Regions from separate parts of the Sporosarcina thermotolerans genome, predicted to be linked through region 1. Evidence: a T-box and tRNA genes for the amino acid it is inferred to sense, from the RefSeq annotation. Region 1 holds a T-box; the other holds one or more tRNA genes.
The links. A T-box is a leader RNA that pairs with one kind of tRNA and senses whether it is charged. The one in region 1 lies ahead of serS (serine--tRNA ligase), so its partner is inferred to be a tRNA-Ser.

Region 1 (3,378 bases):
TACCATATGGATGTGTTGAAACATAGATATTGTCGAAAAATGGCAAGGAATAGTAGAGGATGTTACACTAATGTGCAAGGAGCGATGGAAGATGGATGTACTTGAAATGGACCGCAATTTCATGCAGATAGCAATAGAAGAGGCAAAAAAAGCCGGGGCGATTGGCGAAGTACCAATTGGTGCAGTCATTGTAAAAGATGGAGAAGTCATTGCACGTGCCCATAATCTACGGGAAACTACGCAGAATGCTGTCACACATGCCGAACTTTCAGCCATCCAAGACGCATGCAAAGAAGTTGGTAGTTGGCGACTGGAAGAGACGACGTTATACGTAACACTCGAACCATGTCCGATGTGTGCCGGTGCTATTTTACAATCAAGAATTCCGCGTGTCGTGTATGGAGCACGTGATCCGAAGGGCGGCTGCGTAGACTCGCTTTATCACTTGCTAAATGATTCGCGTTTCAATCATGAATGTGAAGTGGCGGAAGGTGTGATGGCGGATGAATGCGGAGATATGCTATCAAGCTTTTTCAGGTCGTTACGTGAAAAGAAAAAAGAACAAAAAAAGGCGATGCGGGATATGAATTGACTCCCGCATCGCTGTTTTTTTATCGAATGACTTCTTTTCCACCCATATATGGACGCAATACTTCAGGAATGATGACAGATCCATCTTCCTGTTGGAAGTTTTCAAGGATCGCTGCCACTGTACGACCGACTGCAAGGCCGCTTCCGTTCAATGTATGAACGAATTCCGGTTTCGCACCTGATTCGCGGCGGAAACGGATTCCCGCACGTCTTGCTTGGAAATCTTCAAAGTTAGAGCAAGAAGAAATTTCACGGTACGTGTCCTGCGTCGGGATCCACACTTCAAGATCATATTTCTTCGCAGCTGTGAACCCGAGGTCGGCTGTGCACATCTTCAAGACACGATATGGCAAGCCAAGCAACTGCAACACTTTCTCTGCATGACCTGTCAGTTTTTCCAACTCATCATATGATTCCTCCGGCTTAACAAAGCGAACGAGTTCCACTTTGTTGAACTGATGCTGGCGAATCAAACCGCGTGTATCACGGCCAGCAGAACCAGCTTCTGAGCGGAAGTTCGTGCTGTATGCAGTGAACGCCGCCGGCAATTGAGCGCCATCGAGGATTTCATCACGATAAAAGTTCGTCACAGGTACTTCAGACGTCGGGATTAGGAAATAATCCTCTTCCTGAACAAGGAACGCATCCTCTTCGAATTTCGGCAACTGTCCAGTACCTGTCAAGCTTGTACGATTCACCAAATAAGGCGGCAGCATCTCTTCATAGCCATGCTCCTCTGAATGCAAATCAAGCATGAAGCTGATCAATGCACGTTCGAGTCTTGCTCCAAGGCCACGATAGAATACGAAACGACTACCTGTCACTTTCGCAGCACGTTCGAAGTCAAGCAATTTCAAATCCGTTCCAATTTCCCAATGCGGTTTCGGTTCAAAAGCGAATTCAGGCTTCTCTCCCCATGTGCGAACTTCAACGTTGTCATCTTCGCTGTCGCCTACTGGAACTGATTCATGCGGGATGTTCGGAACACGCATAATGACATAGTTTAGGTCTTCTTCGACTTGATGAAGTTGCTCGTCAAGTGCTTTAATTTCGTCCCCAACTTCACGCATACGAGCAATTACGTCATCCGCGTTCTCTTTATTACGCTTCATTTCCGCAACTTTTTGAGACACTTCATTACGTTCCGCTTTAAGAACCTCTACCTTTGCAATCAATTCTCTCCGTTTTTCATCGAGACCGACAAATCTATCCAACTCCGACAGATCTTCACCACGTTTCGCAAGCTTTTCTTTCACTTCATTGAAATTCGCACGTAGTAATTTAATGTCTAACATAGCCGATTCCTCCTCTAAATAGTAGTTGACGATGATTTTTGAACACAAAAAAAGCCCTCTATCCCCTATACAAGGGACGAGAACTACCCGCGTTGCCACCCAAATTGACCAGCAAAATGCTGATCCACTCTTTGAAATAACGGTTCAATGTCCGGTTAGGCTTACTTGACGTTCAACCCAACTACTCAGGGACGGATTCACAAGTGTCTTTACCGGCTCGCACCACCCGCCGGCTCTCTTTGAAAAACGTGCTTGCTACTGCTTCCCATCATCGTCTTTTATTTGAAATTAACATCACTTTACTACATAGTACTTATTTTGGCAAGGGTCAAGGGACTATATTAGTCAACATATCCGCAATTGCGATGAAATATACTGTTTCATGTGGAACAAAATCGGTTAACTATCTTCACCGGAATGCATTGATTATATTAATAATAAGATTCAATGTTGACAATATGACAACAACGGCAGAGAGTATTTTTATAATTAAGATTGCCTCACGTGAAAATTCAGGCTCTTGATCATACTGCCAACGAGATCGGAGCATCGTTTCCTCTGGAGCAAAAAACGTCAATACACTAAGAGGAACAAATAAAATGAAAAAAAGGATTGCCTCAGCCATCTGAACCACCTCCAATTTTATTCCAAAAACGCATAAAAGTCAGCACTCACGCATAAACCTTCAGAAAAGCTTATAAATCAATGTAGATACGCATAAATCATTGGAAAACCTCATAAATCCTTCGATACACGCATAACGCCCCGCTCCCGCTTCTTTCGACCTTTCACTTTCCTTTTAATACGTTTGTCGAAGAATAAAGATTCAAAAAAATCCTTTCCCCTCTCCATTTTCTAACGTATACTTGAAAATGACCTTATCAAGATACTTATATTCTACCTAATTAACATGGTCAGTGTGAGGTGTATCTAATGGAAATGCTCTTAATTGAACTAAATAAAGATATTGAAACCCCCTTATACGAGCAAATCTACCAGCAAATCCGTGATGACATTACCGATGGGAAGCTTGCAGTTGGTGAAAAACTTCCATCAAAACGGAAACTTGGTGACTTCCTCGATATCAGTCAAACAACAATTGAATTAGCCTACGGACAACTTGCAGCTGAAGGTTTTATCACATCGAAACCGCGAAAAGGCTATTTCGTGCAGGAAATCGGTGAGTTGGCGTATGTTCAACCTATTGGAGCGATAAATGTTAATTCACAAAAAATGCCGAAAGAATTGGAGATTGACTTCTCCCCCGGAAAAATTGATACGGAGTTTTTTCCTTTCAAACAATGGCGTAAGTATGCAAAGGATGTAATCGACGAATCTTCGAGACATCTATTATTATTGGGGCACCCACATGGTGACCCCGAGCTTCGTCAGGAAATCGCGAAGTATTTGTATCACTCTCGAGGGGTTGATTGTACCGCGGACCAGATCATCGTAGGATCCGGTACCGAACAACTTATGCCACTACTTATTA
Region 2 (3,378 bases), on a different contig from region 1:
CTAGTGCCGTAAGGCGTGGGGGTTCGACTCCCTTCACCCGCACTTTCAATGCGGAAGTAGTTCAGTGGTAGAATACGACCTTGCCAAGGTCGGGGTCGCGGGTTCGAATCCCGTCTTCCGCTCCACTTTCTTAAGCCGGGGTGGCGGAACTGGCAGACGCACAGGACTTAAAATCCTGCGGTAGGTGACTACCGTACCGGTTCGATTCCGGTTCTCGGCACCAATTTTCTTATAAAGATGCGCCCGTAGCTCAATTGGATAGAGCGTCTGACTACGGATCAGAAGGTTGTGGATTCGACTTCTGCCGGGCGCGCCATTTTAAATCACGGGAAGTAGCTCAGCTTGGTAGAGCACTTGGTTTGGGACCAAGGGGTCGCAGGTTCGAATCCTGTCTTCCCGACCACTTCTTTGGGGCCTTAGCTCAGCTGGGAGAGCGCCTGCCTTGCACGCAGGAGGTCAGCGGTTCGATCCCGCTAGGCTCCACCATATAATTAAAATAGTTTTCCTGGCGGCGTAGCTCAGCTGGCTAGAGCGTACGGTTCATACCCGTAAGGTCGGGGGTTCGATCCCCTCTGCCGCCATCCTAAAGGACCTTTAGCTCAGTTGGTTAGAGCAGACGGCTCATAACCGTCCGGTCGCAGGTTCGAGTCCTGCAAGGTCCACCACTATTTGTATACACACGGAGGAATACCCAAGCCTGGCTGAAGGGATCGGTCTTGAAAACCGACAGGGGTGTTAAAGCCCGCGGGGGTTCGAATCCCTCTTCCTCCGCCATTATTTTTAAACAGACATAGTGGCTGGAAACAAAATAGTAAGCGTAGGATATAAAAATCTTACGAATAACATTATCGCGGGGTGGAGCAAGTCGCATCACGCAGAATGCGATTTGTATAATTTCCTAAAAGGAAATTATAGTTAAGTCCTAAAGCAAGACAGTAAGCGTAGGATAAAAAAATCTTACAACTAACATTATCGCGGGGTGGAGCAGTGGTAGCTCGTCGGGCTCATAACCCGAAGGTCACAGGTTCAAATCCTGTCCCCGCAACCAAATGGTCCCGTGGTGTAGCGGTTAACATGCCTGCCTGTCACGCAGGAGATCGCCGGTTCGATCCCGGTCGGGACCGCCATTTCTTTTAAGATACATAGTAACCGAGAAAAATAGTTATGATGTATGATTGGCTCAGTAGCTCAGTCGGTAGAGCAAAGGACTGAAAATCCTTGTGTCGGCGGTTCGATTCCGTCCTGAGCCACCATTCTTGCGGGTGTAGTTTAGTGGTAAAACCTCAGCCTTCCAAGCTGATGATGAGGGTTCGATTCCCTTCACCCGCTCCATGGGGCCTATAGCTCAGCTGGTTAGAGCGCACGCCTGATAAGCGTGAGGTCGGTGGTTCGAGTCCACTTAGGCCCACCATTTTCCGCAGTAGCTCAGTGGTAGAGCAATCGGCTGTTAACCGATCGGTCGTAGGTTCGAGTCCTACCTGCGGAGCCAATTTTATACGGGGAAGTACTCAAGAGGCTCAAGAGGCGCCCCTGCTAAGGGCGTAGGTCGCGAAAGCGGTGCGAGGGTTCGAATCCCTCCTTCTCCGCCATATTTATATGGCCCCTTGGTCAAGCGGTTAAGACACCGCCCTTTCACGGCGGTAACACGGGTTCGAATCCCGTAGGGGTCATTTCATAAAGACAGCCACATCCATTTTAAAGGATGTGGCTGTCTTTTATTTATCTTCTGTATAACTGTCTTTTAGATGATATGGAATATCGCCAATAGGGGATTCAATCCCTTCGTCATCTAGTCTCTCTTCGTATTCTTCGGATAACTCAGACCTGACGTACCCGCGTGCCTCCCCAGTAATATCCGTGCTAACAAAATCCTCCAATTCTTCAGCAGAACCATCAGAGATTTCATCATAGTATAATGTATTATAATTATCACGGTCTCCAGTGAAATCGGATGGTGTTTCAGAAGTACCGGATTTCGCTATTTCTTGAAAGCTGTCTTCACCGTCTCTATGGAGTCCTTCTCTACGATCACGATCAGCAAATGAATTAGGATTTGCCATGATTAATATATCCTTTTCCGATGGTCTATCATTTGGTATATCTTGGTCAGGGCTATGTTCGATGCAGTAGGTTGTATAAGGCAATGCTTCGAGCCGTTCGAAAGGTATTTCACGGTTGCATAATTCACAATAACCATATGTTCCGTCTGAAAGGGCTTGTAATGCATTTTCTGCTTTGTTGAATTCATCGCCTGCATGTACATTCAATGCCATGTCTTTTTGGCGTTCAAAGAGTTCTGTTCCCAGGTCGCCAGGATGATTGTCGTATGATGACAATTCGCCTACAGCATCTCTTTCTGAATTTCTGATATCGGTCTCTTTTTCCGTTTTAGCATATTGTGTTTTCATTTCCATCAATTCTTGTTTAATTATGTTTTTTTGTTGATCGGATAACATATTCAGCACATCCTTTTTTGTATTATCGATAGTATGGACTTTGTGGACGTTTCTCATAGCAATTAAAGTGTTTCCTTTATCAATTCCCTTGAGATAGGATAAGCTAAACCTTGAGTTTTATTATTTAATCGCTCGTTCTTTTCAAAAAGCGCTCGTTTATTCCCACAAGCTCTCATTCTTTCCCTCACCAATACTCAACTAAAACACCCCCGCCAATAAAAAAACAGGCGAGGGTAAAATTCCCCCGCCTGTTAGAGATTAATCAAAAAGAATGCCGACTAAAATTCCAATTCCTAAAAGTAATCCAAAAAGAGTATTTGTTATCGCTGTGTTCTTCATTGCAGGCATGACCTGTAGTGGAACAGTAAATGATCTGAACGTAGATATAGCATTAATGGGTTTCTTAACACTAAGTAATACAAGCAACGCCCATGGTGTTAGGTGACCGAGTAAAATAAGTGCAATGACCCAAATGTAAGAAATGACGAAAAATAATGTAAGTATGGTGATGGCATTGTTTCTTCCGACTAAGATAGCCAACGTTTTTCTTCCGCCTTCTTTATCGCCTTCAAGGTCACGGATATTATTGGACATCATAATTGCAGCGACAAGAAGCATGCTTGGTATAGAAATAAGTACAGCATCTGTCGTAACAGTACCTGTCTGAATATAAAAGGCAATCAGGATCAGAAGCATACCCATGACTACACCTGAAACAAGCTCTCCAAAAGGTGTGTAAGCGATTGGAAGCGGACCGCCGGTATAAAGATAGCCAATCAGCATTGAAATGGCTCCAACGAGTGCAAGACCCCAAGATGTTTGCATACAGATGTAAATTCCGATAAGAACGGATATTGCATAAAGTGCAAGGGCTATGTTTAAAACGGTTTTAGGCTTTACACCATTACGGACAATCGTTCCT

Region 2: it has a tRNA-Ser gene. The T-box ahead of serS (serine--tRNA ligase) is inferred to sense a tRNA for this amino acid. The anticodon was not compared.

What each region holds. Positions count from the first base shown of each region.
Region 1 covers NZ_JBHSRM010000022.1:11,366-14,743, forward strand. Annotated here, with positions in the region: gene tadA (tRNA adenosine(34) deaminase TadA) at 92-592, shown strand; gene serS (serine--tRNA ligase) at 612-1,886, opposite strand; T-box leader at 1,956-2,167, opposite strand; gene ACFPZG_RS16735 (hypothetical protein) at 2,296-2,511, opposite strand; gene pdxR (MocR-like pyridoxine biosynthesis transcription factor PdxR) at 2,820-3,378, shown strand, end outside.
Region 2 covers NZ_JBHSRM010000013.1:692,756-696,133, reverse strand. Annotated here, with positions in the region: tRNA gene ACFPZG_RS11470 (tRNA-Leu) at 1-42, shown strand, start outside; tRNA gene ACFPZG_RS11465 (tRNA-Gly) at 51-125, shown strand; tRNA gene ACFPZG_RS11460 (tRNA-Leu) at 135-223, shown strand; tRNA gene ACFPZG_RS11455 (tRNA-Arg) at 240-316, shown strand; tRNA gene ACFPZG_RS11450 (tRNA-Pro) at 327-403, shown strand; tRNA gene ACFPZG_RS11445 (tRNA-Ala) at 411-486, shown strand; tRNA gene ACFPZG_RS11440 (tRNA-Met) at 508-581, shown strand; tRNA gene ACFPZG_RS11435 (tRNA-Ile) at 589-665, shown strand; tRNA gene ACFPZG_RS11430 (tRNA-Ser) at 682-774, shown strand; tRNA gene ACFPZG_RS11425 (tRNA-Met) at 974-1,048, shown strand; tRNA gene ACFPZG_RS11420 (tRNA-Asp) at 1,052-1,127, shown strand; tRNA gene ACFPZG_RS11415 (tRNA-Phe) at 1,178-1,253, shown strand; tRNA gene ACFPZG_RS11410 (tRNA-Gly) at 1,259-1,332, shown strand; tRNA gene ACFPZG_RS11405 (tRNA-Ile) at 1,335-1,411, shown strand; tRNA gene ACFPZG_RS11400 (tRNA-Asn) at 1,415-1,489, shown strand; tRNA gene ACFPZG_RS11395 (tRNA-Ser) at 1,499-1,589, shown strand; tRNA gene ACFPZG_RS11390 (tRNA-Glu) at 1,599-1,670, shown strand; gene ACFPZG_RS11385 (TraR/DksA C4-type zinc finger protein) at 1,716-2,456, opposite strand; gene ACFPZG_RS11380 (1,4-dihydroxy-2-naphthoate polyprenyltransferase) at 2,715-3,378, opposite strand, start outside.